2 regions of the Pseudomonas sp. SZ40 genome follow, and region 2 is predicted to be linked to the other one. Evidence: predicted binding sites of a transcription regulator. Region 2 holds the regulator's gene; the other holds the start of a gene.
The links. The regulator LexA, encoded in region 2, represses DNA repair genes until DNA is damaged. The targets are predictions, from matches to a motif close to CTGTNTNNNNANACAG.
Positions count from the first base shown of each region.

Region 1 (15,944 bases), on a different contig from region 2:
CAGGCGCCCGTCGACCTCGCGACCCAACACAGCGCCAATCATACTCTTGCGTGAAACGCCTACCAGTAGCGGCAGACCAAAAGCCTGCAACGCCGGCATACGGCGGAACAGGCTGAGGTTGTGCTCGAGGGTCTTGGCAAAACCGAAACCCGGATCCAGAACGATGCGCTGCGCAGGTATGCCCGCCGCTTCGCAGACGGCCAGCCGCTCGCGCAGAAAGTCCGCCACGGCATCCAGTACATCCTCGTACTGCGGGCTCTGCTGCATGGTCGTGGGTTCGCCACGCATGTGCATCAGGCAAACCGGCAGGCCACTGTCAGCAGCCGCCTGAAGCGCACCGTCACGCTGTAGCGAGCGCACGTCGTTGATCAGTCCGGCACCCAGCCTGGCCGACTCGCGAATGACTTCCGGCGTCGAGGTGTCGACGGAGACGATCACGTCCAGCTCAGCGGCAATGGCTTCCACCATGGGTGCCACGCGCGCGAGCTCCTGCTCCACGGACACGGGATCGGCGCCCGGCCGAGTGGACTCACCGCCAACATCGATCAGCGTCGCCCCGGCCAGCACCATGCTTTCGGCATGGCGCAACGCCGCGTCGCGCATGGCGAAGCGGCCACCGTCGGAGAACGAATCGGGGGTTACGTTGAGGATCCCCATCACCTGGGGACGGGTCAAATCAAGAAACCGGCTGCCACAAGGCAGCCGGTTCCGGGGTATTGCATGGGACATGAAAAGCCTTACAGCTCGGCAGCAGGACCGCCGATTGGTTTTTCGGGACGATCAGCCTCATCCGACTTGGCTATCGGCGTACCGGTATCGTTACCGCCACCCGTCCAGTCACGTGGCTCGCGCGGCGTGCGACCGCTCATGATGTCGTCGATCTGATCGGCATCGATGGTCTCGTACTTCATCAGTGCTTCGGCCATGGCGTCGAGCTTGTCGCGATTCTCTTCGAGCAGGCGCTTGGCCGTGTCGTAGCAATGGTCGATGATGCTGCGCACCTCGAGATCGATGAGCTTGGCGGTTTCGCCAGAGATGTTGCTGCTCTGACCGCTGCCACCACGGCCCAGGAACACTTCACCCTCTTCCTCGGCATACAGCAGCGGGCCGAGCTTCTCGGACAGGCCCCACTTGGTGACCATGTTCCGGGCGATCTGGCTGGCGCGCATGATGTCGTTGGACGCGCCGGTGGTGACACCGTCGAAGCCCAAGGTCATTTCTTCCGCGATACGGCCGCCGTACAGCGAGCAGATCTGGCTGATCAGCGCGCGCTTGGAAAGGCTGTAGCGATCCTCTTCCGGCAGGAACATGGTCACGCCCAGGGCGCGGCCACGGGGAATGATCGACACTTTGTAAACCGGGTCATGCTCGGGCACCAGACGACCGACGATGGCGTGACCCGCCTCGTGGAACGCCGTGTTGAGCTTCTCCTTGTCCGACATGACCATGGTCTTGCGCTCGGCGCCCATCATGATCTTGTCTTTGGCCAGTTCGAACTCTTTCATCTCGACGACGCGCTTGCCGGAGCGAGCGGCGAACAGCGATGCCTCGTTGACCAGGTTGGCCAGATCGGCACCGGAGAAGCCAGGCGTACCACGGGCAATGACCGCAGCCTTGACGTCTTCGCCCATCGGCACCTTGCGCATGTGCACGTTGAGGATCTGCTCACGACCACGGATGTCCGGCAGACCGACGACCACCTGACGGTCGAAGCGGCCCGGGCGCAGCAGCGCAGGATCGAGCACGTCCGGACGGTTGGTCGCGGCGATGACGATGATGCCATCGTTCATTTCGAAGCCGTCCATCTCTACCAGCAACTGGTTGAGGGTCTGCTCGCGCTCGTCGTGACCACCACCCATGCCGGCGCCACGATGGCGACCAACGGCGTCGATCTCGTCGATGAAGATGATGCAGGGCGCGTGTTTCTTGGCTTGCTCGAACATGTCACGCACACGGGAGGCGCCGACACCCACGAACATTTCCACGAAGTCGGAACCGGAAATGGTGAAGAACGGCACCTTGGCTTCGCCGGCAACGGCCTTGGCCAGCAGGGTCTTACCGGTACCCGGGGAGCCGACCATCAGCACGCCGCGAGGGATACGGCCGCCGAGGCGCTGGAACTTGCCCGGATCACGCAGGAACTCGACCAGCTCGCTGACTTCTTCCTTGGCCTCGTCGCAGCCCGCGACGTCGGCGAAGGTGGTCTTGACCTGGTCTTCGGAGAGCAGGCGCGCCTTGCTCTTGCCGAAACTCATCGGCCCGCCCTTGCCGCCTGCACCGCCCTGCATCTGGCGCATGAAGAACATGAACACCGCGATGATCACCAGAATCGGGAAGCTGGCGACCAGCAACTGGGTCCAGATGCTCTGCTGTTCAGGCTGCTTGCCAACGATCTCGACATTGTTGTCCATCAGATCCTTGATCAGGCCATTGTCCTGGATCGCCGGGCGCACGGTTTCGAACGACGTGCCGTCGGAACGCATGCCGCTGATGATGTAGCCATCGACGGTTACGCGCTTGACCCCACCATCCTGAACCTGCTGGATGAACTCCGAGTAATTGAGCTTGTTCGTCTCGCTCGGGCTGGAGAAATTATTCATCACCGTAACCAGGACGGCGGCGATGATCAGCCACAGGATCAGATTCTTTGCCATGTCGTTCAATTAGCTACCCTCTGAAGCAGGCCCCTTGCCGAAGCGTGCTTCGCATGACGACCAGTTATATACCGATCTAACTTACTACAAACGCTCGCTCGTGGCTGACACCGTCTGTAACCCTTTATGAGATATCTGCCCGTTACGATGCGCGTATCGGCTTGGACTGACAACCAGGCCTTTGGTTTTACTCTTCACGCTGCCCTTTGAATCCACGCGCCAGCATGTACTGCTCGCGGGAGCGCCCGCGCGATGACAGCGGCTTGCGCATCTGCACCTTCTCGAACAGACCACGAACCTGCCTGTGGTACTCGTCGAAACCTTCGCCCTGGAAAATCTTGATCAGATAATCACCACCGGGGCGCAGCACTCGGGTAGCCAGATCCAGCGCCAGCTCGCACAGGTACATGGCGCGCGGCTGATCCGATTCCCTGACTCCACTCATATTGGGGGCCATATCGGAAATCACAAGGTCTACGGGATGATTGTCGATAGCCTCGAGGATGCGTGCGAACACCGCATCGTCGGTAAAGTCGCCCTGAATGAAGGTGACATCCGGGATGCTGTCCATTTCCAGGATGTCCGAGGCGATCAGCCGCCCCTTGTCGCCGATCACCCGACTGGTGACCTGAGACCAGCCGCCCGGGGCCGCACCGAGGTCGACCACGGTGATTCCCGGGCGCAGGATGCGATCCTTCTCCTGCACCTCCAGCAGCTTGTAGCTGGCACGTGAACGGTAGCCGTCCCTTTGCGCCATTTTGACGTAGGGATCGTCGAAATGCTCTTTCAGCCAACGCTGGCTGGTCTTGGAACGGGCCACACAACACCTCGGAAGAACAGAATGAATAACTGGGCGGTCTTCAAGCGGCTCGGTTAAAATAGCCCGCTTTCCCCAGATTAAGACGCAGGGTTCAGATTATGCCGCTCACTCAAGAGCAGAAGAAACAGTTCAAATCTATCGGCCACCACCTGAAACCGGTATTGATCGTTGCCGATAACGGTGTTACCGAAGGCGTATTGGCAGAGCTGGAGCGCGCCCTGAACGATCATGAACTGATCAAGATTCAGCTGCGCATCACCGAGCGCGAAAGCCGCCTGGCGGTGATCGATGAGCTGTGCAAGGCCAGCAAGGCCGACCTGGCGCAGGTAATCGGAAAAATGGCGCTGATCTACCGCAAGAACCCCAAGGCCAATCGCAACCTGTCCAACATCAGCCGCTTTCAGGGCTGAATCAGCGGATCAGCCGACCGCCGGGTCGGCTTTCGCGACCGTTCGCGGCACGGGCTGCAGCACCAGCAGCAGGCCGAAGAACGCCAGCAGCAAGTAGCTGAACAGCTGCCAGCGAATGGCATCTGGCCAGAGCACGAGCGAAGCCAGCAAGGCCGAAGCGATTGCCAGCACCGCGAGCAGAAATTGCCCGCGGCGCTCGCCCCAAAGCGACGAAAGGCGACGCAGCCTAACGAGCAGACCAGCCTGAACGAGCACGCAGACCAGGGTGATGAGCACCATCTGCGGCATCAGCACGCCAGCGATCTCTTCGATCAGCAGCGACGCCAGCCCCACGCTGTACAGCCCCGGCACCACCATGAAGTGCAGTATCCAGATGCCGCCCACCCAAAGGGTTTGCAGCAGCATCCAGATACCTGCAGCCATGTCGGACGGCGCCAGGTCAGATGTGACGAACTTCGACAATCTCGTACTCGATCAGACCGCTAGGGGTGCTCACCGCCACCACGTCACCCTCTTCCTTGCCGATCAGGGCACGGGCAATGGGCGAACCGACGGAAATCTTGCCCTGCTTGATGTCGGCTTCGTCTTCACCGACGATCCGGTAGGACACGCTTTCATCGGTCTCGACGTTGGCGATTTCCACGGTAGTACCGAAGATCACCTTGCCGGTATGGGCGATGGTGGTCACATCGATCACCACCGCGTTCTGCAGACGGCCTTCGATATCGCGAACGCGCGCTTCGACCATGCCCTGCTGCTCGCGTGCAGCGTGGTACTCGGCGTTTTCCTTCAGGTCACCCAGCTCGCGTGCTTCGCCGATGTCCTGACTGAGCTTGGGCCGGACTACCTTGGTCAGGTGGGCCAGCTCTTCCTCGAGGGCGCGAGCGCCCTCCACGGTCATGGGGTACTTGTTCATGCCTTGATTCCTGCGTGCAGGTCTTGCAAACGACGTACGGTCTTCTCGGGGCCGAACTTCAGCGCCTCGCAAATCGCCTGACCCGCCGCAATGGTGGTAGTGCAGGCGATCTTGTGCTGCAGAGCGTTACGACGAATGGAGTAGGAGTCCGCGATGGACTGACGACCTTCGGTGGTATTGATGATGAGGGTGACCTCGTCATTCTTGATCATGTCGACCACGTGCGGACGGCCTTCGGTCACTTTGTTCACGCGACGTACCGGCAAACCGGCAGCCTCGATCACCTTGGCGGTACCGGAGGTGGCGACGACCTCGAAGCCCAGGCTGATCAGATCGCGGGCGACCTGCTCGGCCAGCGGCTTGTCATCATCACGCACGCTGATGAACGCACAGCCGGAGTTCGGCAGAATCTCGCTAGCGCCCAGCTGCGCCTTGGCGAAGGCCTCACCGAACGTGTCGCCGACGCCCATCACTTCGCCAGTGGACTTCATCTCCGGGCCGAGAATCGGGTCAACGCCCGGGAACTTGTTGAACGGGAATACCGCTTCCTTGACGCTGAAGAACGGCGGGATGATTTCTTCGGTGAAGCCGATTTCTGCCAGCGTCTTGCCAGCCATCACGCGCGCCGCCACCTTGGCCAGCGACTCGCCGATGCACTTGGACACGAACGGCACGGTACGCGACGCGCGCGGGTTGACCTCGATCACGTAGATGTCTTCACCCTGCACGGCCATCTGCACGTTCATCAGGCCGACGACGCCGAGCTCCAGGGCCATTTTCTTGACCTGGTCGCGGATCTCGTCCTGGATGTGTGCCGGCAGCGAGTAAGGTGGCAGCGAGCAGGCGGAGTCACCGGAGTGCACACCCGCTTGTTCGATGTGCTGCATGATGGCGCCGATGACGACCTGCTCACCATCGCACACCGCATCGATATCGACTTCGATGGCGCAGTTGAGGAAGCGATCGAGCAGAACCGGGCTGTCGTTGGAGACCTTCACCGCTTCGCGCATGTAGCGCTTGAGCTCTTCTTCCTGATAGACGATTTCCATCGCCCGGCCACCAAGTACATAGGATGGGCGGACCACCATCGGGTAACCGATGTTCTTGGACAGCGTCAGCGCCTCTTCTTCGCTACGGGCGGTGGCGTTGGCAGGCTGACGCAGGCCCAGGCGCTGCACCATCTGCTGGAAACGCTCGCGGTCTTCGGCGCGGTCGATGGCGTCCGGGCTGGTGCCGATGATCGGTACGCCGGCCTCTTCCAGGGCGCGGCACAGTTTCAACGGCGTCTGACCGCCGTACTGGACGATCACACCCTTGGGCTGCTCGACGCGGACGATTTCCAGTACGTCTTCCAGGGTCACTGGCTCGAAGTACAGGCGATCGGATGTGTCGTAGTCGGTGGAGACGGTTTCCGGGTTGCAGTTGACCATGATGGTCTCGTAACCGTCTTCACGCATGGCCAGCGCGGCGTGCACGCAGCAGTAGTCGAACTCGATACCCTGGCCGATGCGGTTCGGGCCGCCGCCGAGGATCATGATCTTGTCGCGGCTGCTCGGATTGGCCTCGCACTCTTCCTCGTAGGTCGAATACATGTAGGCGGTATCGGTCGCGAACTCGGCAGCGCAGGTGTCCACACGCTTGTAGACCGGCAGCACCTTGAGCTTGTGGCGATGGCTGCGCAGGTTCTTCTCGGTGACACCGAGCAACGCCGCCAGGCGCGCATCGGAGAAGCCTTTGCGCTTGAGGCTGAACATTAGGTCACGGTCGATGCTGGACAGGCCCAGGGTCTGGATGCGCTGCTCGTCCTTGATCAGATCTTCGATCTGCACCAGGAACCACTCGTCGATGCGCGTCAGCTCGAACACTTCTTCGACCGTCTTGCCGGCACGGAAAGCGTCGCCGACGTACCAGATGCGGTCCGCGCCCGGCACGATCAGCTCGCGCTTGAGGGTGCTTTCAGCTTCGGGATCGGCCGGGTCGAGCTTGGGATCGAAACCGGACACGCCAACTTCCAGGCCACGCAGCGCTTTCTGCAGGGATTCCTGGAAGGTACGGCCGATGGCCATGACTTCACCGACGGATTTCATCTGGGTGGTCAGGCGGGCGTCGGCCTTGGGGAATTTCTCGAAGGCGAAGCGCGGGATCTTGGTGACCACGTAATCGATGGCCGGCTCGAACGACGCCGGGGTACGACCACCGGTGATGTCGTTGGACAGCTCGTCGAGGGTGTAACCCACCGCCAGCTTGGCGGCGATCTTGGCGATGGGGAAACCGGTCGCCTTGGAGGCCAGTGCCGAGGAACGCGACACACGCGGGTTCATCTCGATGACCACCATACGACCGGTATCCGGGCAGATGCCGAACTGCACGTTGGAGCCGCCGGTTTCCACACCGATCTCGCGCAGCACCGCCAGAGAGGCGTTACGCAGGATCTGGTATTCCTTGTCGGTCAGGGTCTGGGCCGGTGCGACGGTGATCGAGTCACCGGTGTGCACGCCCATCGGATCGAAGTTTTCGATGGCGCAGACGATGATGCAGTTGTCCTTCTTGTCGCGGACCACCTCCATCTCGTATTCCTTCCAGCCGATCAGCGATTCGTCGATCAGCAGCTCACGGGTCGGCGACAGGTCCAGACCACGGGCGCAGATTTCCTCGAATTCTTCACGGTTGTAGGCGATGCCACCACCGGTACCGCCCATGGTGAAGGACGGACGGATGATGCACGGGAAGCCGACCTTCTCGAGCACGCCGTAGGCTTCTTCCATGCTGTGGGCGATGCCCGAAACCGGGCAGGCAAGGCCGATGTCTTTCATCGCCTTGTCGAACCGCGAACGGTCTTCGGCCTTGTCGATGGTGTCGGCATTGGCACCGATCATCTCGACGCCGAATTTTTCCAGCACGCCATGACGCTCGAGGTCCAGGGCGCAGTTCAGCGCGGTCTGGCCACCCATGGTCGGCAGCAGCGCGTCAGGACGCTCCTTCTCGATGATCTTGGCCACGGTGGCCCATTTGATCGGCTCGATGTAGGTGGCGTCGGCCATCGACGGGTCGGTCATGATGGTGGCCGGGTTGGAGTTCACCAGAATGACGCGGAAACCTTCCTCGCGCAGGGCCTTGCAGGCCTGGGCGCCGGAATAGTCGAATTCGCACGCCTGGCCGATGACGATGGGGCCGGCACCGAGGATCAGGATACTTTTGATGTCTGTACGTTTTGGCATGTTCTCTCTCGAATCCTTAGGTCAGTCGGCGAGTCATCTTGAAAGCTACTGCGCGCTATCTGGGCTGCGTTGCGCGGTACTCACTTGCTCGCCGTACTGACACATGTACTGTCTCGTCGTTGCGTGCCGGGGGCCTTGCCCAGACAGCGCTCGCTACGCTTTCCAGACGACTCGTCTATTTGCGCTTGGCCATGGCTTCGATGAAGCGGTCGAACAGTGGGGCGACATCGTTGGGACCCGGGCTGGCCTCGGGGTGACCCTGGAAGCTGAAGGCGTCCTTGTCGGTACGCTCGATGCCTTGCAGGGTGCCGTCGAACAGCGACTTGTGGATCGGGCGCAGATTGCTCGGCAGGCTGTTCTCATCCACGGCAAAACCGTGGTTCTGGCTGGTGATCATCACCACGCCAGTGTCCAGATCCTGCACCGGGTGGTTGGCACCATGGTGGCCGTGGCCCATTTTCAGGGTCTTGGCACCGGAGGCCAGCGCCAGCAATTGGTGGCCAAGGCAGATGCCGAATACCGGAATATCGGTCTCGAGCACGTCCTTGATCGCCTGAATGGCGTAATCGCAGGGCTCGGGATCGCCCGGGCCGTTGGACAGGAACACCCCATCGGGATTGAGCGCCAGTACATCCTTGGCAGGGGTTTGCGCCGGCACCACGGTAAGGCGGCAGCCACGAGCGACCAGCATGCGCAGGATGTTCAGCTTGACGCCGTAATCGTAGGCGACGACGTGATAAGGCAGCTCGCTGGCGGCAATCTCGGGATGGCTGTCATCCTTGAGGTTCCAGACGCTGGAGCGCCACTCGTAGCGCTCGCTGCAGCTGACCTCCTTGGCCAGGTCCATACCCTTGAGGCCCGGGAAGCCACGCGCCAGTTCCAGAGCCTTTTCCTCGGTGGCGTCAGCGCCGACCAGGATGCAGCCGTTCTGCGAACCTTTCTCGCGCAGGATGCGGGTCAGGCGGCGAGTGTCGATACCGGCGATGGCGACGGTGCCGTTTTCCTTGAGGTAATCGGACAGGGACTGCTTGTTGCGCCAGTTGCTGGCGGTCAGCGGCAGATCACGAATGATCAGGCCGGCAGCCCAGACGCGATCCGACTCGGCGTCTTCCGGCGTGGTGCCGGTATTGCCGATATGTGGATAGGTCAGCGTGACGATTTGTTGGGCGTATGACGGATCGGTGAGAATTTCCTGATAGCCGGTCATGGCGGTGTTGAACACCACCTCCCCGACAGTCTGGCCGTCGGCCCCGATGGCCTCGCCGCGAAAAATGCTGCCGTCAGCAAGGGCGAGTATGGCTGGCTTACTCAAGAAGACCTCCCGTAGATCGTGGAGCAAACGCAGATTGTAAAAAAGCGGGATGACGTGTGAAGGTCATCCCGCTTTTTTGATTGATTCATTCTGCGCAACTTTTAGTGGACACACTAAAGCGAAAAGCTTACAGGAAAACCCGGTTTTTCGAAAGGCATAGAGAGGCAAAAACCTGAAATCCGATTCACGGCGGGCTGAAGGAACCGGCAACAAGGCGCATCGCTGCGCCCCGAGCCACCCTGGCGCTTGCCGAAGGGGCTCGACGCGCACCCCGATCCGGGTCACTTCAGACCCAGCACGTCCTGCATATCGTACAGCCCGACAGAACGACCGCGCAGCCAGGAAGCAGCCCGCACGGCCCCCTTGGCGAAGGTCATGCGACTGGAAGCCTTGTGAGTGATTTCCACACGCTCGCCATCGGCAGCGAACAGCACGGTGTGATCGCCGACCACGTCGCCGGCGCGCACCGTGGCGAACCCGATGGTTTCGCGGGCACGAGCGCCAGTCTGACCTTCACGCCCGTAGACCGCGACCTTGTCGAGATCACGCCCCAATGCGTTGGCGATGACCTCCCCCATGCGCAGCGCAGTACCGGACGGCGCATCGACCTTGTGGCGGTGGTGAGCCTCGAGGACCTCGATGTCCACGTCGTCACCCAGCACCCGCGCAGCGGTATCGAGCAAGTTGAGGCACAGGTTGACGCCCACGCTGAAGTTGGCGGCGAAGACGATGGGAATATCCTTGCCCGCCTCGACCAGCAACTGCTTTTCAGCAGCACTGAAACCGGTGGTGCCGATGACCATGGCCTTGCCTGCCTGCCGGCAGAGCTCCAGGTTCTTCAGCGTCACCGAGGGGTGAGTGAAATCGATCAGCACGTCGAATTGATCGAGCACACCGTGCAGATCGCCGCCAACGGCCACACCCAGCTTGCCGACCGCGGCCAGCTCGCCGGCATCAGCGCCCAGCAGCGTGCTTTCGGGACGTGCCAGCGCCGCGCCGAGGCTGACACCTTCGGCTTGCTGCACGGCTTCGATCAGGTTCTTGCCCATGCGCCCGGCGGCGCCTGTGACTGCAATTCGCATAACAACAGCTCCACGCTGCGAGCCTCAAGCTACGAGCCGGACACGCCATTTCTGGTCGCCCGACTTGCAGCGTGCGGCTGGTTTCAGAGATCGCCGAAGAAGCGCTTGACGCCTTCGAACCAGCCATTGGCCTTGGGCGAGTGCGAGCTGTTGCCCGCCAGGGACTGACGGAACTCGTCGAGCAGCTCGCGCTGACGACGATCCAGGTTGACCGGTGTTTCCACCGCCACCTTGCACATCAGGTCGCCAGCACCGCCGCCGCGCACCGGAGCCACGCCCTTGCCACGCAGGCGGAACAGCTTGCCAGTCTGCGTGCCTTCCGGGATCTTCAGCTTGACCCGACCGTCGAGGGTCGGCACTTCCAGCTCGCCGCCCAGCGCTGCATCGGCGAAGCTGATCGGTACTTCGCAGTACAGATGCTTGCCGTCGCGCTGGAAGATCGCGTGCTCACGCACGTTGACGACCACATACAGATCGCCAGCCGGACCACCCATGGTGCCCGCCTCGCCCTCGCCGGACAGACGAATGCGGTCACCGGTATCGACACCAGCCGGTACCTTGACCGACAGCGTCTTGTGCTCTTCGACACGGCCATGACCGTGGCAGGAACCACAAGGGTCGGTGATCATCTTGCCGCTGCCGTGGCAGCGCGGGCAGGTCTGCTGCACAGAGAAGAAACCCTGCTGCATGCGCACCTGACCGATGCCTCCGCACGTGGTGCAGGTGACCGGAGTGGTGCCCTTCTTGGCGCCGGAGCCTTCGCACACCTTGCAGTTGACCAGAGTCGGCACGCGAATGGTCACCGTGGTGCCACGCACTGCCTCTTCGAGATCCAGCTCCAGGGTGTAACGCAGGTCGCTGCCGCGCTGCGCACCGCCGCGCTGACCGCCACGCTGGCCACCGAAGAAATCGCTGAACACGTCGCCGAAGATATCGGAGAAGTTGGCGCTGCCACCGCCAAAGCCGCCACCGCCACCCATTTGTGGGTCGACACCGGCATGACCGTACTGATCGTAAGCGCTGCGTTTGCCCGCATCGGACAGCACTTCATAGGCCTCGTTGGCCTCCTTGAAGGCGTCTTCGGCAGCCTTGTCGCCGGGGTTGCGATCGGGGTGATGCTTCATCGCCAGGCGGCGGTAGGCCTTCTTCAGCTCCGCCTCGCTGGCACCGCGCTCGACCCCGAGCACTTCGTAGTAGTCACGTTTAGACATGGATTTCTAACACTCTCAAAATTCGTACCGTCCAGACACGCCAACGCGGGAGCAAGCCCCCGCGCGGCGGATCGCCCTGGCGCACAGTAGTGCGGCAGGGCGCAAACACAGGCAAGCCGGGGCTTACTTGTTGTCCTTGACTTCCTCGAACTCGGCGTCGACAACGTCGTCCGCAGAGCCCTTGGTTTCACCGGCATCCGCCGCCGCACCGGCAGCACCTGGCTGCGGCTGTTCGGCATACATTTTCTGCGCCAGTGGCGTGGTTGCCTCGGACAGGGCATTCATCTTCGCTTCGATGGCCGCCTTGTCGTCACCCTTGACGGCAACTTCCAGCTCGCCGAGGGCCGTTTCGATGGCCGCTTTCTCGTCCGCAGTGGCCTTGTCGCCCGCTTCGGTGAGCATCTTGCGTGTGGCGTGAACCAGCTGGTCGCCCTGGTTACGGGCGGTGGCCAGTTCTTCGAATTTGCGGTCTTCCTCGGCATTGGCCTCGGCGTCACGCACCATGCGCTCGATTTCATCATCGGACAGGCCCGAGTTGGCCTTGATCACGATGGACTGGGTCTTGCCGGTCGCCTTGTCTTTCGCACCGACGTGCAGGATGCCGTTGGCATCGATATCGAAGGTCACTTCGATCTGCGGTACGCCACGCGGAGCTGGCGGAATCTCGGCCAGGTCGAACTTGCCCAGGGACTTGTTCTGACCGGCCTGCTTGCGCTCACCCTGCAGCACGTGAATGGTCACCGCGCTCTGGTTGTCGTCGGCGGTGGAGAACACCTGCGACTTCTTGGTCGGGATGGTGGTGTTCTTCTCGATCAGCGCGGTCATCACACCGCCCATGGTTTCGATACCCAGGGTCAGCGGGGAAACGTCCAGCAGCAGCACGTCCTTGACGTCGCCAGCCAGTACCGCGCCCTGAATGGCAGCGCCCATGGCAACGGCTTCGTCCGGGTTGACGTCCTTGCGTGCTTCCTTGCCGAAGAACTCGGTAACCAGCTTCTGCACCAGCGGCATGCGGGTCTGACCGCCGACCAGGATCACGTCGTTGATCGAACCGACGTCGATGCCGGCGTCTTTCAAGGCGATGCGGCACGGCTCGATGGTGCGCTGTACCAGATCTTCGACCAGCGATTCCAGCTTGGCGCGGGAAATCTTCACGTTCAAGTGCTTGGGACCGGTGGCGTCTGCAGTGATGTACGGCAGGTTGACGTCGGTCTGCTGGCTCGAGGACAGCTCGATCTTGGCCTTCTCGGCGGCTTCCTTGAGGCGCTGCATGGCCAGCGGGTCGCCCTTGAGGTTCATGCCGGTTTCTTTCTTGAACTCGTCGACGAGGTAGTCGATCAGGCGGATGTCGAAGTCTTCGCCACCGAGGAAGGTGTCACCGTTGGTGGCCAGTACTTCGAACTGGTGCTCGCCGTCGACTTCAGCGATCTCGATCACCGAGACGTCGAAGGTACCGCCGCCCAGGTCATAGACGATCACGGTGTGGTCGCCCTTGGCCTTGTCCATGCCATAGGCCAGCGCAGCCGCGGTAGGCTCGTTGATGATGCGCTTGACGTCCAGACCGGCGATGCGGCCGGCATCCTTGGTTGCCTGGCGCTGGCTGTCGTTGAAGTAGGCCGGAACGGTGATGACCGCTTCGGTGACCGCTTCGCCGAGATAGTCTTCGGCGGTCTTCTTCATCTTCTTGAGAATTTCAGCCGAGATCTGCGGCGGTGCCATCTTCTGGCCATTGACCTCGACCCAGGCGTCACCGTTGTCCGCCTTGGCGATCTTGTACGGGACCATCTGGATGTCTTTCTGTACGACTTCTTCGTCGAAACGACGGCCGATCAGGCGCTTCACCGCATACAGGGTGTTGTGAGGGTTGGTCACGGCCTGACGCTTGGCGGACTGGCCGACCAGGATCTCGCCATCGTTGGCGTAAGCGATGATCGACGGCGTGGTACGCGCGCCTTCGGCGTTCTCGATGACCTTGACGTTGCCGTTTTCAAGAATGGAGACGCAGGAGTTGGTGGTCCCCAGGTCGATACCGATAATTTTGCCCATTTCACTCTCCCGAAACTTTGATATATCCGCAGCGCTGTCGTGACCGCTGCGGTAGCACTAATACGCTTGACTTAATAAATGGGGGCTCGCCCGCCGATTTCAAGCCTGTTCGTCGATGGACGGCGGAGTCTCGGCCGGTGCCTTGCTGACCACGACCATGGCCGGACGCAGCAGGCGACCGTTGAGCATGTAGCCCTTCTGGAACACCTTGAGCACGCTGTTGGGCTCGACGTTGGTGCTCTCTTGCAGGGCCATGGCCTGATGGTGCTCCGGATTGAACGGCGCACCATGCGGGTCGATGGCTTCCAACTGATGACGCTTGAGGGTATCGAGCAGCAACTTGAGCGTCAGCTCCATGCCCTCGCGCACCGCCTTGATCGATTCGTCATCGGCACTGGACAGCTCGAGACCACGCTCCAGGCTATCGACCACCGGCAACAGGTCGTTGGCGAATTTCTCGAGGGCGAACTTGTGCGCCTTCTCGACATCCTGCTCAGCGCGGCGGCGCACGTTCTGCAGATCGGCAGCCATGCGCAGCGACTGATCCTGCGCAGCCGCCAGTTGCTCTTCGAGCGCTTGCACGCGAGCAGCCAGGTCATCACTCGGCGCAGCGTCATTCGCTTCGGCCTCGGGAGTCTGCGGATCCAGGTTCTGTTCGTCAGCCATGCACTTCTCCTCTGAATAATCGACGAGCCTCAACTCGCGCGTCTGCCGCCTATATAAGGACGATTCGTAGGGTTTCAAGGGGCGCAACCACATCACTGCACGACAGAGGACACAGGATTGCCACTCACAGACAAAACACTGTATAAATAACCAGACAAAATTCTGGGAGGCCACGCCATGCTGGTGCACCTGTCCGTACACAATTACGCCATCGTCGAACACCTCGATCTGGAACTGGATCGCGGAATGAGCGTCATCAGCGGCGAAACCGGCGCTGGCAAATCGATCATGCTCGACGCCCTCGGCCTGACCCTGGGCGATCGCGCGGACAGCGGCGTAGTGAGACCAGGTGCCGACAAGGCCGACATTCTCGCCAGCTTCGACCTGGGCGACATTCCCGAAGCCCACGACTGGCTCGCCGAGCGCGACCTGGACACCGACGGCCCCTGCATCTTGCGCCGCGTGATCACCGCCGAAGGCCGCTCGCGGGGCTACATCAACGGCACCCCCTGCCCGCTCGGTGACCTCAAGGCGCTGGGCGAGCTGCTGATCGACATCCACAGCCAGCATGAACACCAGTCGCTGCTCAAGGCCGACACCCATCGCCGCCTGCTCGACGAATACGCCAACGCCCAGGAACTGGCCCGCCAGGTGCACCTGGCCGCACAGCGCTGGAAGCAGACACGCAGCGAACTCGAACGCCTCGCCTCACAGGGCGATGAACAGCGTGCGCGCCATCAACTGCTCAGTTATCAGCTGGAAGAGCTGGAGAACCTTGGGCTAGGCGACAACGAGCTGGAGCAGCTCGAACAGGACCACAAGGCCCTGACCAACGCCGAAGGCTTGCTCGCCGCCTGCCGCCAGGTCATCGAGCAATGCAGCGAGAGCGATGCCGGCAACGTGCTGTCCGCCCTGACCAATAGCCTGAGCCGACTCAGCGGCGTGCAAGGCCAACCGGGCGCGCTCAACGAAGCCGCCAACCTGCTCGCCAGCGCACAGATTCAGGTCGAAGAGGCGGTGGGTGAGTTGAATCGTTTTCTCGACCATTTCGAGGCCGACCCGCAGCGCCAGCAACAACTGGAAGAGCGCCTGGACACCATCTATACACTGGCGCGCAAGCATCGCATTCACCCCAGCGAACTGCCCGCCATGCAGCAGCAGTTGTTCGACGAGCTGGAAGGCCTGAATGCCGATGACCAGGCCACCGAGCGCCTGAGCGAGGAGCTGGCTTCCTATGGCCGACACTATCAGGAGAAGGCTGCCGAACTGAGCGCCCGCCGACACAAAGCGGCAGGCAAACTGAGCAAGGCGGTGGAAAAGGAAATGCAGACACTGGGCATGCCCGGCGGTCGCTTCAGCATTCAACTGCAGGAAAACATCAGCAGCGAACCGAACGCCAATGGTCTCGAGCAGGTGGAGTTTCTGGTCAGTGCCAACCCGGGCCAACCGATCAAGGCACTGGCCAAGGTGGCCTCGGGTGGCGAGCTTTCGCGTATCAGCCTGGCAATCCAAGTGATCACCGCGCAGACCTCACGGGTACCGACGCTGGTATTCGATGAAGTGGACGTCGGTATCGGCGGACCTACCGCCGAAGTCGTGGGTCAACTGC
Region 1 is NZ_JBQWIF010000004.1:108,448-124,391, forward strand. Features, by position in the region: gene folP (dihydropteroate synthase) at 1-729, opposite strand, end outside; gene ftsH (ATP-dependent zinc metalloprotease FtsH) at 738-2,654, opposite strand; gene rlmE (23S rRNA (uridine(2552)-2'-O)-methyltransferase RlmE) at 2,842-3,474, opposite strand; gene yhbY (ribosome assembly RNA-binding protein YhbY) at 3,573-3,884, shown strand; gene ACT9T4_RS05540 (DUF4149 domain-containing protein) at 3,894-4,346, opposite strand; gene greA (transcription elongation factor GreA) at 4,324-4,800, opposite strand; gene carB (carbamoyl-phosphate synthase large subunit) at 4,797-8,018, opposite strand; gene carA (glutamine-hydrolyzing carbamoyl-phosphate synthase small subunit) at 8,194-9,330, opposite strand; gene dapB (4-hydroxy-tetrahydrodipicolinate reductase) at 9,612-10,412, opposite strand; gene dnaJ (molecular chaperone DnaJ) at 10,496-11,623, opposite strand; gene dnaK (molecular chaperone DnaK) at 11,747-13,669, opposite strand; gene grpE (nucleotide exchange factor GrpE) at 13,769-14,335, opposite strand; gene recN (DNA repair protein RecN) at 14,513-15,944, shown strand, end outside.
Region 1: a site for LexA is predicted at 14,474-14,489, ahead of recN (DNA repair protein RecN). Genes of this name have one in related genera too.

Region 2 (15,944 bases):
CGAAGAACAGGAAGGCACGACCGACCAGAGCCGGGTTGAGGAAGTTCTTGCCGGTACCACCGAATACTTCCTTGCCGATCACCACGCCGAAGCTGATGCCCAGCGCGACCTGCCAGAGCGGAATGCTCGGCGGCAGAATCAGCGCGAACAGCACCGAGGTCACGAAGAAGCCTTCGTTCACTTCATGGCGACGGATCGAGGCGAACAGCACCTCCCAGAAACCCCCGACGATGAACGCCGTGAGGTAGACGGGCAGGAAGTACGCCGCCCCCTGGATGAAGTTGTCCCACAGGCTGCTCGGGTCGAAACCGCCCAGCGCACCGATCAGCGCGAAGCGCCAGCCGTCTTGAGCGGCCAGCAGTTCCGGGCTCTGCGCATAGACCAGGTTGGCCTGGTAGCCGGTGTTCCACATGCCGAAGAACATCGCCGGGAAGGTACAGGCCCAGACGGTGATCATCATGCGCTTGAGGTCGATGCCGTCACGCACGTGGGCGGTGGTTTTGGTAACGCTGGCAGGACGATAGAAGAAGGTGTCCACGGCCTCATAGAGGGCGTACCACTTCTCGTACTTGCCGCCTTTTTCGAAGTTGTGTTCGATCTTGTCGAGGAATTCACGCACGCTCACGGGTCAACCCTCCTTCTCGATGAGGGCCAGACTATCCCGCAGGATCGGACCGTATTCGTATTTGCCGGCACACACGTAAGTGCACAGCGCCAGGTCTTCCTCGTCGAGCTCCAGGCAGCCAAGCTGCTGGGCCATCTCGGTATCGCCGACGATCAGCGAACGCAGCAGTTGCGTCGGCAGGATGTCCAGCGGCATCACCTCTTCGTAGTTGCCGACCGGCACCATGGCGCGCGGGCTGCCATTGGTGGTGGTCGAGAACGCGAACCGCTTTGCGGCGTTGAGCTTGGACACGAAGATATTGAGGACCGAGTGTTTGTTCACCCCTGCGCGCAGGTAATGCATCAACTCGCGCTCGCTGCCCTCGGCCAGGCAAGACACCTGCAGGTGGTAGCGACCCAGGTAGGAACAGGAACCCCGGGACGTACGCCCCCCCAGCACGGAGCCGGAAATGATCCGATTCTCGCCCGTGGCGAGCTCACCGGCAGTCAGCTCATCGAGGTTGGCACCCAGACGGGTACGCAGCAGACGTGGCCGCTCGACGACCGGGCCGGCCAGGGCGACCACGCGTTCGACCCACAGCCGACCGGTGGTGAACAGTTTGCCGACAGCAATCACGTCCTGATAGTTGATCGTCCAGACGCTCTTGCTGGCGCTGACCGGATCGAGGAAATGGATATGGGTGCCCGCCAGACCGGCCGGGTGCGGGCCGGCGAAAGCCTGGCTGCGAACACCCTCGGCCTGTTCGCCCGGAAGGTTCACATCCGGGCCCTTGCACAGGAATACCTGGCCCAGACGAGCCAGCACCTTGAGACCGCTCTCGAAATCGGCCGCGTGCTCGGCGATGATCGGCGCAGGGTCGGCCGCCAACGGGTGGGTATCGATGGCGCTGACGAAGATCGAGCTCGGTACGGCATCGATGGCCGGTACCTTGCTGAATGGCCGCGTGCGCAACGCCGTCCACAGGCCCGACTGCTGCAGATTCTCGCGAACCTGTGCAGCGTCGAGGCTGCTCAACTGGGCGTCGGGAAATTGCGCGAAGGTTTCCTGCTCGTCGCCATCGAGATCGATGACCACCGATTGCAGCACCCGCTTCTCGCCACGGTGAATCGCGCTGACGATGCCAGCGCCTGGAGCCGTGTACTGGATCCCCTCGGATCGTTTGTCGGAGAAAAGAATCTGACCCAGCTTGACCCGGTCACCCACCTGAACTGCCATGGTGGGTTTCATACCGTGATAATCGAAGCCTATGACAGCGACGCTGCGCACCGGCCTCGATGCTTCGATCTGCTGAGCCGGCGCGCCTGTTATGGGCAAATCCAGCCCACGTTTTATTTTGATCATAGGTCTGCCTAACCACTGAGCTTAAAATTTTTGATACGCACTCAACGAAACGTCAGCCAAAAGGCAGGACGCACGCCAATATCACTATTGCCGCGGGAGATGTTGAGCGCAGGTAAGAAATCTCCGGGATTATAAAGTTGTGCGACAACCTGACGCCACCCAAGCGGTTGGCTTTTTTCGGATTTCCGTTACAGAACGCAACAGGAAATTAACGCCGACGAGCTCGGCGACCGGCGACATAACGCCGCACCGCCCTCCTCCCGGCATCAAAGACAGCAGTGACACGGACAAAACAGCAGGCAAAAAAAATAGGAGCCCGAAGGCTCCTATCTCGTGCTGCGGGTCGCCGTGATCAGCGCGGGAATGCAGGTGGGTTGACGCCTGCCATGTCTTCCATCACGCGAACCACCTGGCAGCTGTAGCCGAACTCGTTGTCGTACCAGACGTAGAGCACGACACGGTTGTCGTTGGCGATGGTGGCTTCGGCATCGACCACACCGGCGTGGCGCGAGCCGACGAAGTCGGTGGACACCACTTCCTGGGAGCTGACGAAATCGATCTGTTTCTGCAGGTCGGAGTGCATGGCCATCTGGCGCAGGTACTCGTTGATTTCTTCGCGACTGGTGGCCTTCTCGAGGTTCAGGTTGAGAATCGCCATGGACACGTTCGGCGTCGGAACGCGGATCGCATTACCGGTCAGCTTGCCCTTGAGAACCGGCAGCGCCTTGGCAGCAGCGGTGGCCGCGCCGGTTTCGGTGATGACCATGTTCAGCGCGGCACTACGACCACGACGGCTGCCTTTATGGAAGTTGTCGATCAGGTTCTGGTCGTTGGTGTACGAGTGAACGGTTTCGACGTGGCCATTGACGATGCCGTACTTGTCGTTGACGGCCTTGAGCACCGGCACGATGGCGTTGGTGGTGCACGAAGCGGCCGAGACGATCTTGTCATCAGCGGTGATTTCGCCGTGGTTGATGCCATGCACGATGTTCTTCAGAGCGCCCTTGCCCGGAGCGGTCAGCACGACGCGATCGACACCTGGGCACTTGAGGTGCTGGCCGAGGCCCTCGGCATCACGCCATACGCCGGTGTTGTCGACGAGCAGCGCATCCTTGATGCCGTACTGGGTGTAGTCGATGGCCGACGGATCCTTGGCGTAGATCACCTGGATCAGGTTGCCGTTGGCGGTCAGGGTGCTGTTTTCTTCGTCGATGGTGATGGTGCCATCGAACTTGCCATGCACCGAGTCGCGGCGCAGCAGGCTGGCGCGCTTGACCAGGTCATTCTCGGCGCCCTTGCGCACGACGATGGCGCGCAGACGCAGGCCGTCGCCACCACCGGTGTGCTCGATCAGAATGCGGGCCAGCAGACGGCCGATACGACCGAAGCCATACAGGACAACGTCGGTGCCTTTGCGCGGCGAGGCGTTCTGCTGGTTTGCCACGTCGGCGAGCTCGTCACGGACGAACTGCTCGATGCTGCGGCCCTGGCCTTCGGCCTTGAACTTGCCGACCATCTTGCCCAGGTCGACGGAAGCTGCACCCAGCTTGAGCTCGCTCATGGCCTTGAGTACGGCGTAAGTATCATGGACGGCCAGGCCATTCTCGTCAGCCTGACGGTGGCGAGCGAAGCGATGCGCCTTGAGGATCTCGATGACCGAACGGTTGATCAGGCTGCGGCCATGGATCGACAGCACCACATTGTTGTTGCGGTATAGCTGACCAATCAGCGGAATCATCGCCTCGGCGAGGGCTTCACGGTCAATCCATTCACCAAGACACTGGTCGGGCTTCTGAGTCACGGCAATACCTTCCACATGTAGGGGCTGAAAAAAGGGGCTACATTATGACGACACACACATTGGTCGGCAATCTGCAGCGGTCGAAACACTGACAGCCATCCTCGCGGATAGTTACAATCGGGGGCCAAATCGTTACCAATCGCGAGCCACCTGTGCCTGTACTGCGTCTGCCGTCCTTGCCGGCCACCGCCGGTAAACAACACTGGGGCAACCTGCCCGGTGCCGCGCTGAGCCTGGCCATTGCCGAAGCGGCCAGCGCTGCGAAGCGCTTCACCCTGCTGCTCACCGCCGATAGCCAGAGTGCCGAGCGCCTGGAGCAGGAACTGAGCTTCTTCGCGCCGGAGTTGCCGGTGCTGCATTTCCCCGACTGGGAAACCCTGCCCTACGACCTGTTCTCGCCGCATCAGGACATCATCTCCCAGCGCATCTCGGCGCTGTATCGCCTGCCCGAACTCAAGCACGGCGTACTGGTTGTGCCCATCACCACGGCACTGCATCGCCTGGCACCAACGCGCTTTCTGCTCGGTAGCAGCCTGGTGCTGGACGTCGGCCAGCGCATCGACGTCAACGACATGCGCTTGCGCCTGGAAGCCTCCGGCTACCGCTGCGTGGATACCGTCTATGAGCACGGTGAATTCGCCGTGCGTGGCGCGCTGATCGACCTGTTCCCCATGGGCAGCAAGTTGCCGTTCCGCATCGACCTGTTCGATGACGAGATCGAAACCCTGCGCACCTTCGACCCGGAGACCCAGCGCTCCATCGACAAGGTCGAGTCGATCAAGCTGCTGCCGGCACGCGAATTCCCGCTCGAGAAGAAGGCCGTCACCGATTTCCGCGGGCGCTTTCGCGAGCGCTTCGACGTCGACTTCAGGCGCTGCCCGATCTACCAGGATCTCTCCACCGGCATTACCCCGGCCGGTATCGAGTACTACCTGCCGCTGTTCTTCGAAGAAACCGCCACCCTCTTCGACTACCTGCCCCAGGACACCCAGGTGTTCTCGCTGCCCGGCATCGAAAAGGCCGCCGAGCAGTTCTGGGCCGACGCGCGCAACCGCTATGACGAACGCCGCGTCGATCCGGAGCGTCCGCTGTTGCCACCGGCGGATATCTTCCTGCCGGTCGAGGACTGCTTCGCACGCCTGAAGGACTGGCCGCGCGTGGTCGTCAGCGCCGACGACATCGAGCCGGGCGTCGGCCGCACGCGTTTCGAAGCCAGCGCCCTGCCCGATCTGGCGATCCAGGCGAAAACCAGCGAGCCGCTGGCCGCGCTGCGCCGCTTCATCGAGGAATACCCGGGCCGCGTGCTGTTCTGCGCGGAATCCGCCGGGCGCCGTGAAGTGCTGCTGGAGCTGCTGGCGCGCCTGAAGCTCAAACCCAAGGAAGTCGATGGCTGGCCGCAGTTCTGCGCGAGCAAGGAGCGCCTGGGCATCACCATCGCGCCACTCGACGAAGGTCTGCAGCTCGAAAACATCGCGCTGATCGCGGAAAGTCCGCTGTTCGGCCAACGCGTCATGCAGCGCCGGCGTCGTGAAAAGACCCGCGACGGCGGCGACAACGTCATCAAGAACCTTACCGAGCTGCGCGAAGGCGCGCCGGTGGTGCATATCGATCATGGCGTGGGCCGTTACCTGGGCCTGGTGACGATGGAGTTCGATGGTCAGGCCGCGGAGTTCCTCGCCCTGATGTACGCCGAGGAAGCCAAGCTCTACGTGCCGGTCGCCAGCCTGCACCTGATCGCCCGCTACACCGGCAGCGACGATGCCCTGGCGCCGCTGCACCGCCTCGGCTCGGAAGTCTGGCAGAAGGCCAAGCGCAAGGCCGCCGAGCAGGTCCGCGACGTCGCCGCCGAGCTGCTCGACATCTATGCCCGTCGCGCCGCCCGCGAAGGCTATGCCTTCAACGACCCCAAGGCGGACTACGAAACCTTCAGCGCTGGCTTCCCGTTCGAAGAGACGCCGGACCAGCAGAGCGCCATCGAGGCGGTACGCGACGACATGCTCGCCCCCAAACCGATGGATCGCCTGGTGTGCGGCGACGTCGGCTTCGGCAAGACCGAAGTGGCCATGCGCGCGGCCTTCATCGCCGTACACGGCGGTCGCCAGGTCGCGATTCTGGTGCCCACTACCCTGCTCGCCCAGCAGCACTACAACAGCTTCCGCGACCGCTTCGCCGACTGGCCGGTAACCGTCGAGGTGATGAGCCGCTTCAAGAGCGCCAAGGAAGTCAACGCGGCGATCGAGCAGCTCGCCGACGGCAAGATCGACATCATCATCGGCACCCACAAGCTGCTGCAGGATGACGTCAAGATCAAGAACCTGGGCCTGGTGATCATCGACGAAGAACACCGCTTCGGGGTACGCCAGAAGGAAGTCCTCAAGGCGCTGCGCAGCGAGGTGGACATCCTCACCCTCACCGCCACGCCGATTCCGCGCACCCTGAACATGGCCGTCTCCGGCATGCGCGACCTGTCGATCATCGCCACGCCGCCTGCCCGCCGCCTTTCGGTGCGCACCTTCGTCATGGAGCAGAACAACCCGACGATCAAGGAGGCGCTGCTGCGCGAACTGCTGCGCGGTGGCCAGGTGTACTACCTGCACAACGACGTGAAGAGCATCGAGAAGTGCGCCGCGGATCTGGCCGCCCTGGTGCCTGAAGCGCGCATCGGCATCGGCCATGGGCAGATGCACGAGCGCGAGCTGGAACAGGTGATGGGCGATTTCTACCACAAGCGCTTCAACGTACTGATCGCCTCGACCATCATCGAGACGGGCATCGACGTGCCCAGCGCCAACACCATCATCATCGAGCGCGCCGACAAATTCGGCCTGGCTCAGCTGCACCAGCTACGCGGCCGCGTCGGGCGCAGCCACCACCAGGCCTATGCCTACCTGCTGACGCCACCGCGCAAGCAAATGACCGACGACGCGCAGAAACGCCTCGAAGCCATCGCCAATGCCCAGGACCTCGGTGCCGGCTTCGTGCTCGCCACCCACGACCTGGAAATCCGCGGCGCGGGCGAACTGCTCGGCGACGGCCAGAGCGGGCAGATCCAGGCCGTGGGCTTCACCCTGTACATGGAAATGCTCGAGCGCGCGGTCAAGTCGATCCGCAAGGGCGAGCAGCCCAACCTCGACCAACCGCTGGGCGGCGGGCCGGAAATCAACCTGCGCGTGCCGGCACTGATCCCCGAGGACTACCTGCCGGACGTGCACGCCCGCCTGATCCTCTACAAACGCATCGCCAACGCCACCGACGAGGACGGCCTCAAAGAACTGCAGGTGGAAATGATCGACCGCTTCGGCCTGCTCCCCGAGCCGGCCAAGCATCTGGTGCGCCTGACCCTGCTCAAGCTGCAGGCCGAGCGCCTGGGCATCAAGAAGATCGATGCCGGGCCGCAGGGTGGGCGCATCGAGTTCGCAGCGGAAACCCCGGTCGATCCGCTGACGCTGATCAAGCTGATCCAGAGCGCGCCGAACCGCTACAAGTTCGAAGGCGCCACGCTGTTCCGCTTCTCCATCCCCATGGAGCGGGCGGAAGAACGCTTCAACACGCTGGAAGCCTTGCTCGAACGCCTGCTGGCGACGGTGAAGGACTGAAAACGATCAGGGCCGCACAAGCGGCCCTGATCGCTTGTGGCCAGTATCGAGCGAAGGGATGACCGAGGCTTGGTAAAACGGCCTATACCAGCTTCGACACTCGATTGGTGGGCTAAAGCCCACCCTACACATCAGCCCCGCCGCCACCTCAGCCACCGAGAGTGGCAGCGCGCCAGGCGCGCGAATCGCGGGCATGGCCCGCTCCCACAATGAACCGCTGCGAGCCTTAGAGCTGTAGGGTGGGCTTCAGCCCACCAACTGCCCCGCCACCACCTCAGATCCCGGCAAGCACCGAGAGTGGCAGCGAGCCAGGCGCGAATCCCGGGCACGGCCCGCTCCCACATTGATCCGCTGCGAGCCTTAGAGCTGTAGGGTGGGCTTCAGCCCACCAACTGCCCCGCCACCACCTCAGATTCCGGCAAGCATCGAGAGTAGCGGCGCGCCAGGCCCGCTCCCACATTGATCCGCTGCGATCCTTAGAGCTGTAGGGTGGGTTTCAGCCCACCAACTGGCCATATCACCACCCATACCGGCTTTGCGCTCACTCCACCAACTGCGCTGCCCGCAATGCCGACAACGCCTGAGCCCAGCGCGGGTCCTGGCGATAGTCGGTGCCGGGGAAGGCGCGACGGCGCATGCCGGCCAGGCCTTTGGGCGCAACCACACCCAGGCGCTGGGCTGCCGACAGCGCGAGCTCTGCAGCTGCACGGTCGTTGCACACCAGCCCCATGTCGCAACCGGCCGTCAGGGCCGCCTCGATGCGGCTGGCGGCGTCGCCAACTACATGGGCGCCAGCCATCGACAGATCATCGCTGAAAATCACCCCCTCGAAACCCAGCTCGCCGCGCAGGATGTCCTGCAGCCAGCGGCGCGAGAAGCCAGCAGGCTGACTGTCGACCTGCGGGTAGATGACATGGGCCGGCATCACTGCCGCCAGGTCACGGCTCAGGGCCGCGAAGGGTCGCAGGTCGGTCTGACGGATTTCATCCAGACTGCGCTCGTCGGTTGGAATCGCCACATGGGAGTCGGCTTCCGCCCAGCCATGACCGGGGAAGTGCTTGCCGGTCGCCGCCATGCCTGCCTCCGCCATGCCGCGAATGAACGCCCCAGCCAACTGGGTGGCACGCTCGGGGTCGCCCTCGAAGGCTCGGTGGCCGACCACCGCACTGCGCTGGTGATCGAGGTCCAGCACCGGCGCGAAACTCAGGTCCAGGCCCACTGCCAGGACTTCGGTCGCCATCAGCCAGCCGCACTGTCGCGCCAGATTCTGCGCATCGGCGCAGCCCGCAATGGCGCGCATCGCTGGCAGACGCACGAAGCCTTCACGCAGACGCTGCACGCGGCCGCCCTCCTGATCCACGGCGAGCAACAGATCCGGGCGCACGGCACGAATGGCCTGCGACAGCTCACGCACCTGACGCGGGTTCTCGATATTGCGGGCGAAGATGATCAGGCCGCCGACTTCCGGCTGGCGCAGCAACTGCCGGTCTTCGGCAGTCAGCCAGGTGCCGGCGATATCCACCATCAGGGAGCCATACAGGGGGGTACTCACAACGGGTAATCCTTAATTGAGTGGCCGCCCCGCTCGACCGGAGCGAGGCGCTTCATCGATCAGCGCCACGCCTCGAGCGGGCACCAGGGAAAGTCTTGCAGCAGCTCTGCGGTTCTGCCTGCATACATGCAGGAACAGCCATGGGACCGCATCGCACGCACAGGTTCCGTATTCGGCGAGCGAGCAGGCACAGCGATTGGCAAACGCTCGCCCGAACCTGGGCGATGCAGGAAGCAGCGACTGACAGGGGCGCTAGCTTAGGGGCAGCGACAAGCCACCGGCAAGCCGGGCAAGGCGATCAGGCCTTGGTGATGGCCGGGCCCTTGCTGCGCGGGATGATCTGCGCGGCGGCCAGACGCTCGTCGGTCACGCCACTTTCGGAGCGCATGCCCGCGGCGAGAAACGGCACCATCAGGCGCATGACCTGCTCGATGGAGGTATCCACGCCGAAGTCGCTTTCGGCCATGGCGCGCAGCGCCTTGATACCGGACATGCTGAACGCCGCGGCGCCGAGCATGAAATGCACACGCCAGAACAGTTCCAGCGGGGGAATGCCAGGCGCGGCCTCGTGCACCAGCAGCATGTAGCGGCGGAACACCTTGCCGTAGACTTCTTCGAGGTATTTGCGCAGATGCCCCTGGCTCTGACTGAAAGCCAGGCCAAGCAGGCGCATGAAGATGGACAGGTCGTTGCCACTGCGCGGCTTCACCGCCAGGGTCTGCTCGACCAGCAACTCGAGCAGTTCCTCGAGGCTGAAGGTCACTCCGGGCTTGCTCTGGCGCTTGTCGAGTTCACGCTCGAGGCTCGCGCAGAATGGCCCGAGAAAACGCGAGAAGACCGCCTGGATCAGGGCCTTCTTCGAGCCGAAGTGGTAATTGACGGCGGCCAGATTGACCCCAGCCTTGCTGGTGATCAGGCGCAACGACGTCTCGGCGAACCCCTTCTCCGCGAACAATTGTTCCGCGGCATCCAGAATGCGTTCAACGGTTTCCGATTGCGCCATGACATCCATCCGACAAACAAGTGTTTGAAACATACGTTTCAGCGCGCACGCCTGTCAAGTCGCGCAGGCCGTATTCTGGATGCTCAGTCATCATTTGGCGATAGCGTCGCGGCCATCCCGGCCGGGTTTGCACAAAGGCACGCTGAGCATAGCCCGGAACGCCGCCTGGCGGATAACACAGGCGCAACGCACATCAATGGATTGCCAAGCGCCGCTTACTGTATATAATCCCAGTCACTGTATAAAAAGACAGAGCCGCCCACATGATCAAGCTGACGCCCCGCCAAGCCGAAATCCTCGCCTTCATCAAGCAATGCCTGGAAGACAATGGCTACCCGCCGACTCGTGCAGAGATCGCCCAGGCGCTCGGTTTCAAGTCGCCGAACGCCGCCGAGGAACACCTCAAGGCCCTTGCACGCAAAGGCGCGATCGAGATGACCCCGGGCGCCTCTCGCGGCATCCGCATTCCTGGCTTCGAGCCCAATCAGGTCGAGGAAGAAGGACTGCCGGTGATCGGTCGGGTCGCTGCCGGTGCGCCGATCCTCGCTCAACAGCATATAGAGGAAGCCTGCCGGATCAACCCGGACTTCTTCCGCCCCAAGGCCGATTACCTGCTGCGAGTGCGCGGCATGAGCATGAAGGACATCGGCATCGTCGACGGTGACCTGCTTGCCGTACACACCACCAGCGAAGCACGCAACGGCCAGGTCGTGGTCGCGCGCATCGATGACGAGGTAACGGTCAAGCGCTTCAAGCGTGAAGGCAACACCGTCTGGTTGCTGGCCGAGAACCCAGAATTCGCCCCGATCGAAGTGAACCTGGAAGAACAGGAGCTGATCATCGAAGGCTTGAGTGTCGGCGTCATACGCCGCTAATGGAGGCTTTATGCAGTTCCCTCAGTCACTGAGCCGTACCCAACTTCCGCTGTTCGATGCCTTTCTGGCCTCGACCCTCGCAGTGGTCGAGCCCGAACCGGTAGCCCAGGAAACCACGTTCAGCGAGGTGTCGCTGAGAGGTGCTGCGGGTAACTGTCTGACACTGCTGGCTCCCATGCTGCGGGAACTGAGCGAGAAGGACGACGAACGCTGGCTGACCCTGATCGCCCCACCGGCCAGCCTGACCCAGAGCTGGCTGCGCGATGCAGGCCTGAACCGTGAACGGATTCTGCTGTTGCACCCGCGCAACAGCCAGAGCGCCCTGCTGCTGGCTCAGGAAGCCTTGAAGCTTGGCCGTAGCCATACGGTAGTGAGCTGGTTGCATCCCCTGCCCCAGCACGCGCGCCAGCAACTGGAATCGGCAGCACGCCTCGGTCAGGCGCAAAGCCTGAACATCAGCCTGGGCTGATCCGCAGTTAAAGAGAAATGATCACAACTGAAGCCTCGCTTTTCTACCTGCTCTCCCTCGAGGGGCGCGGGTAGAAAACCGAATCAGTGCAGGACGCGAGGCTGCTCGTCTTCCTGCTCGAAATCGCCCTCTGCCATTCTGCCGGCCATTTGCACGCCGACATTGAGCATCGCCTTGGCGACTTCCACATGCTGGCCCTGGAGAAAGGCCTTGGCATCTTCGGAGAAGTCCAGCACCACCAGTGCTTCCTCATCATCGGCTCGACGCAGGGCAATACGCCCATCGGGCAGTTCGACGATTTCAAGGAAGGAAGTAGGCATAACTCGGATTCTCCACGAAAGGCCGCGCATTGTAGCAGCCGCTCCGCTCGATCGCTTGGCGAAAAAACCGCCAGGTGCTGAACGGGCTTTCAATCAACGGCAAGCGACACGCTTACCATTCGCTGAGGCCGACGCGAAAACGCTGCGCCAGCGCCTTGAGCTCCTGCCGCCAGCTCTCCAGGGTTTCCCGCTCGAGAACCGGCAACTCCTCATCCAGGCTCACCGCTTCGATCAGCGATGTAGCGCCAGGATCGGCCTTGGCCTCACGTGGTGGACGCGGTGGCTTGAACAGTTGCGCATGGGCCGCCAGCAACTGGCCGAGCCAGGTGTGCGCGTTCTCGGACAGCTCCACCAGTTCGGCAAGCTCCGGGGTCGGTGCAGCCGCCAGGTTGTGGCGATCCAGCAGCAGCTCGGCCCGCGCGGCACCGCTGTTCGGCAAGCGATAGAAGCCGGCGATCTCGTGGCAGAGGCCCAATAGCGCCCCATACAGGTGAAACAGCGTGGCCTCTCGCTCGGCCTGCACCAGCGCCTGGGCATTCATCGCCCGGCCCTCTTCGGCCTTGCGCCAGGACTCCAGAGAGAGCCCGGCGTAGAAAATCTTCTGATTGGTGCGGGTATACAGTTCGCCAGCCATATGCACTCTCCAGATAGCCTCAGGCACGCTCCACGAGAGCGTGCCTGGCGCGGATCAACGCTTGTCTTCGACCTTCCACTTGCCGCCGTCGAAGAACGCCTTCCAGCCGGTGGGCTTGCCGTCCACTTCGGTCTGTACGTACTGCTCCTTGGTCTTGCGGCTGTAACGGATGACCGCAGCGCGACCTTCAGGATCCTTGGCCGGCGCATCGATCAGGAAGTGGTACTTCGGATCGATCTCGTCCTTGTGCGGGATCAGTTCGAGCACTAGCGGTGCACGGGTCTCGCGGTTTTTCGGGAACTGGCTGGCAGCCAGGAACAAGCCCGAGGCGCCATCACGCAGCACGTAGGTGTCATCGACCTTCTCGCACTTGAGCTCCGGCATCTTCACCGCATCCATCTTGGGTGGCGCGGGCTCGCCGCTGCGCAGCAGCTTGCGGGTGTTCTTGCACTCGCTGTTGGTGCAGCCGAAGAACTTGCCGAAGCGCCCGGTCTTGAGCTGCATCTGGCTGCCGCACTTGTCGCACTCCAGGCTCGGCCCTTCGTAGCCCTTGATGCGGAACTGGCCCTGCTCGATCTCATAACCGGCGCAGTCCGGGTTGTTGCCGCAGATGTGCAGTTTGCGCGTTTCGTCCAGCAGATAGGCATCCATGGCCGTCGCACAGATCGGGCAGCGGTGCTTGCCAAGCAGTACACGGGACTCGGACTCGCCCTCGTCATCCGCGGCGATCTCGTCACCGGGCACCAGGTTGACGGTGGCCTTGCAGCGCTCCTTCGGTGGCAGGGCATAGCCCGAGCAGCCGAGGAACACGCCGGTGGAGGCGGTACGGATCATCATCGGCCGGCCACAATCGCGGCACGCGATATCGGTCAGCGTTGGCGTGTTGGCACGCATGCCATTGTCGCCATCGGCGGCCACTTCGAGCTTCTTCTTGAAGTCGCCGTAGAACTCGTCGAGCAAGTGCTTCCACTCTCGCTCGCCCTGGGCCACGTCATCGAGGTTCTCTTCCATGCCGGCGGTGAAGCCGTAGTCCATCAGGTCGGAGAAGCTCTCGGAAAGGCGCTCGGTGACGATGTCGCCCATTTTTTCCGAATAGAAGCGGCGGTTGTGCAACGCCACGTAGCCACGATCCTGAATGGTGGAAATGATCGCTGCGTAGGTGGACGGACGACCGATCCCGCGCTTCTCCATTTCCTTGACCAGGCTGGCTTCCGAGTAGCGTGCCGGCGGCTTGGTGAAGTGCTGGCTGGGGTCGAGCTTGATCAGCTTGAGCGCCTCGCCCTCTTTCATTTCCGGCAGCACGGCGTCGTCGCCCGGCTTGCTGATTTGCGGCAATGCGCGGGTGTAACCGTCGAACTTGAGAATACGGCCCTTGGCACGCAGCTCGAACTGGGCGGCAGTGACGGTGACGGTGGTCGACAGGTATTCGGCCGGCAGCATCTGGCAGGCAACGAACTGGCGCCAGATCAGCTCGTACAGGCGCTCGGCATCGCGCTCCATGCCGGACAGCTGGGTCGGCCGCAGATTGACGTCGGAAGGACGAATCGCTTCGTGCGCCTCCTGGGCGCCCTCCTTGCTGGAGTAGACGTTGGGCTTCTCCGGGAGGTATTTCTTGCCGTACTCCCCATCGATGAAGCCGCGCACCATTTCGATGGCATCGGCCGACAGGTTGGTGGAGTCGGTACGCATGTAAGTGATGTAGCCCGCCTCGTAGAGACGCTGGGCCATCATCATGGTCTTCTTCACACCGAAACCGAGGCGCGTGCTCGCGGCCTGCTGCAGCGTGGAGGTGATGAACGGTGCCGACGGCTTGCTGCTGGTCGGTTTGTCCTCACGCTTGGCGATGCTGTAGCTCGACGCCTTGAGGGTCGCCAGCGCTGCCATGGCCTGGGCTTCGTTGAGCGGCTTGAAGGCCGCACCGTTCTCGCGGGCCACTTCGAAGCGCACGTTGGCACCCTTGGCGGTGCCCAGGTCGGCGTGCACTTCCCAGTATTCTTCAGGGACGAACGCGCGGATTTCCTTCTCACGCTCGACCACCAGCTTCACGGCAACGGACTGCACCCGGCCGGCGGACAGGCCACGGGCGATCTTCGCCCACAGCAGCGGCGAAACCATGTAGCCCACCACGCGATCGAGGAAGCGGCGCGCCTGCTGGGCATTGACCCGATTGATATCCAGCTCGCCCGGGGCGGAGAACGCCTCCTGGATGGCCTTCTTGGTGATTTCGTTGAACACCACGCGCTTGTAGCGGCTGTCGTCGCCACCGATGGACTCGCGCAGGTGCCAGGCGATCGCCTCCCCCTCTCTATCCAAGTCGGTCGCGAGATAGATGGTGTCGGCTTCCTTGGCCAGGCGACGCAGTTCCTCGACCACCTTTTCCTTGCCGGGCAGGATCTCGTACTTGGCCTTCCAGCCGTGCTCGGGATCGACGCCCATGCGGTTGAACAGCTGACGCTTGGCCTTTTCCTTGGGCGACAGGGCCGGCGTTTCGCCAGCTGCAGCCTTGCCGCGCTTGGCAGGCTCTTTGGCTGCCGCCCCGCCACTGGTGGGGAGGTCGCGGATGTGGCCGATGCTCGACTTCACCACGTACTGGCTGCCCAGATACTTGTTGATGGTCTTGGCCTTGGCCGGGGATTCCACGATGACCAGCGATTTACCCATGGATTGGAAAATTCCTGAAATTCGGTAATTGAAAGGCGGGCTAGCGCCTGAAAGAACTATTGGGTGTCTCGGTTCGACGCACGCTGCATCGACGATGAAAGCGTCCGCTCGACAGAGCGAACACCGAAAAAACGTGGCGCTGCCGCTTGTACCACATCGATCCTGTCGTCATCCAACGGACCACGAGTGCCCTGCGACCTGCTTTGGCCCCGCTATATATAGTGGCGGTCAAGCCGAGGTCAAGGGCGAGTGTTTTTTGCCGCCGCCTCAGGGACGACGCAAAACGCTCGGTTCGCCCTCGATAAAAGCAAAGCGCGGAACCCGCTTGCCGTCCAGTTCGACCTCGCCCTGGAACATCTCCAACGGGCGTACCCACAGGCCGTATTCGCCGTACAGCGCCTGGTAGACGACCACGTCCTCTTCCGTCTCGGAATGCCGGGCCACACCCAGTACACGGTACTCGGGACCTTTGTAGTGACGGTAGAGACCGGGCTGCAGCGACATCATTCAATTTCCTGGAAATATTTTTCGTTCGATAAAAAGGCTCGGGCTGCATTTCAGGCAGCGAACCGAACCGCAATGACCTGCATCCTGGGCGCAGGACCAAAAAACAAAAACCGGGGCAGAAGCCCCGGTTGTGCAACCACCTAAACGTCAGATGCGCTCGAACACCGTGGTGATACCCTGGCCCAGGCCGACGCACATGGTCGCCACGCCGAAGGTACCGTTGTTCTGCTTCATCACGTTCAGCAGGGTACCGGAGATACGCGCCCCGGAACAACCGAACGGGTGACCCAGAGCGATGGCGCCGCCGTGCAGGTTGACCTTCTCTTCCATCTTGTCGAGCAGTTTGAGGTCCTTCAGCACGGGCAGGGCCTGGGCAGCGAAGGCTTCGTTGAGCTCGACGAAATCGATGTCGTCGATGGTCAGGCCGGCGCGCTTGAGCGCCTTCTGGGTGGACGGTACCGGACCGTAACCCATGATCGCCGGATCGACACCGGCCACGGCCATGGCGCGAACCACTGCCATTGGCTGGATGCCGAGATCCTGAGCACGCTGGGCGGACA
Region 2 is NZ_JBQWIF010000017.1:56,488-72,431, reverse strand. Features, by position in the region: gene ACT9T4_RS14990 (NADH:ubiquinone reductase (Na(+)-transporting) subunit B) at 1-625, opposite strand, end outside; gene ACT9T4_RS14985 (Na(+)-translocating NADH-quinone reductase subunit A) at 629-1,966, opposite strand; gene ACT9T4_RS14980 (glyceraldehyde-3-phosphate dehydrogenase) at 2,319-3,767, opposite strand; gene mfd (transcription-repair coupling factor) at 3,920-7,363, shown strand; gene nagZ (beta-N-acetylhexosaminidase) at 7,905-8,903, opposite strand; gene ACT9T4_RS14965 (TetR/AcrR family transcriptional regulator) at 9,214-9,918, opposite strand; gene lexA (transcriptional repressor LexA) at 10,182-10,793, shown strand; gene sulA (SOS-induced cell division inhibitor SulA) at 10,804-11,262, shown strand; gene ACT9T4_RS14950 (hypothetical protein) at 11,346-11,582, opposite strand; gene ACT9T4_RS14945 (DUF6586 family protein) at 11,695-12,216, opposite strand; gene topA (type I DNA topoisomerase) at 12,271-14,877, opposite strand; gene ACT9T4_RS14935 (DUF1653 domain-containing protein) at 15,145-15,381, opposite strand; gene fadA (acetyl-CoA C-acyltransferase FadA) at 15,532-15,944, opposite strand, start outside.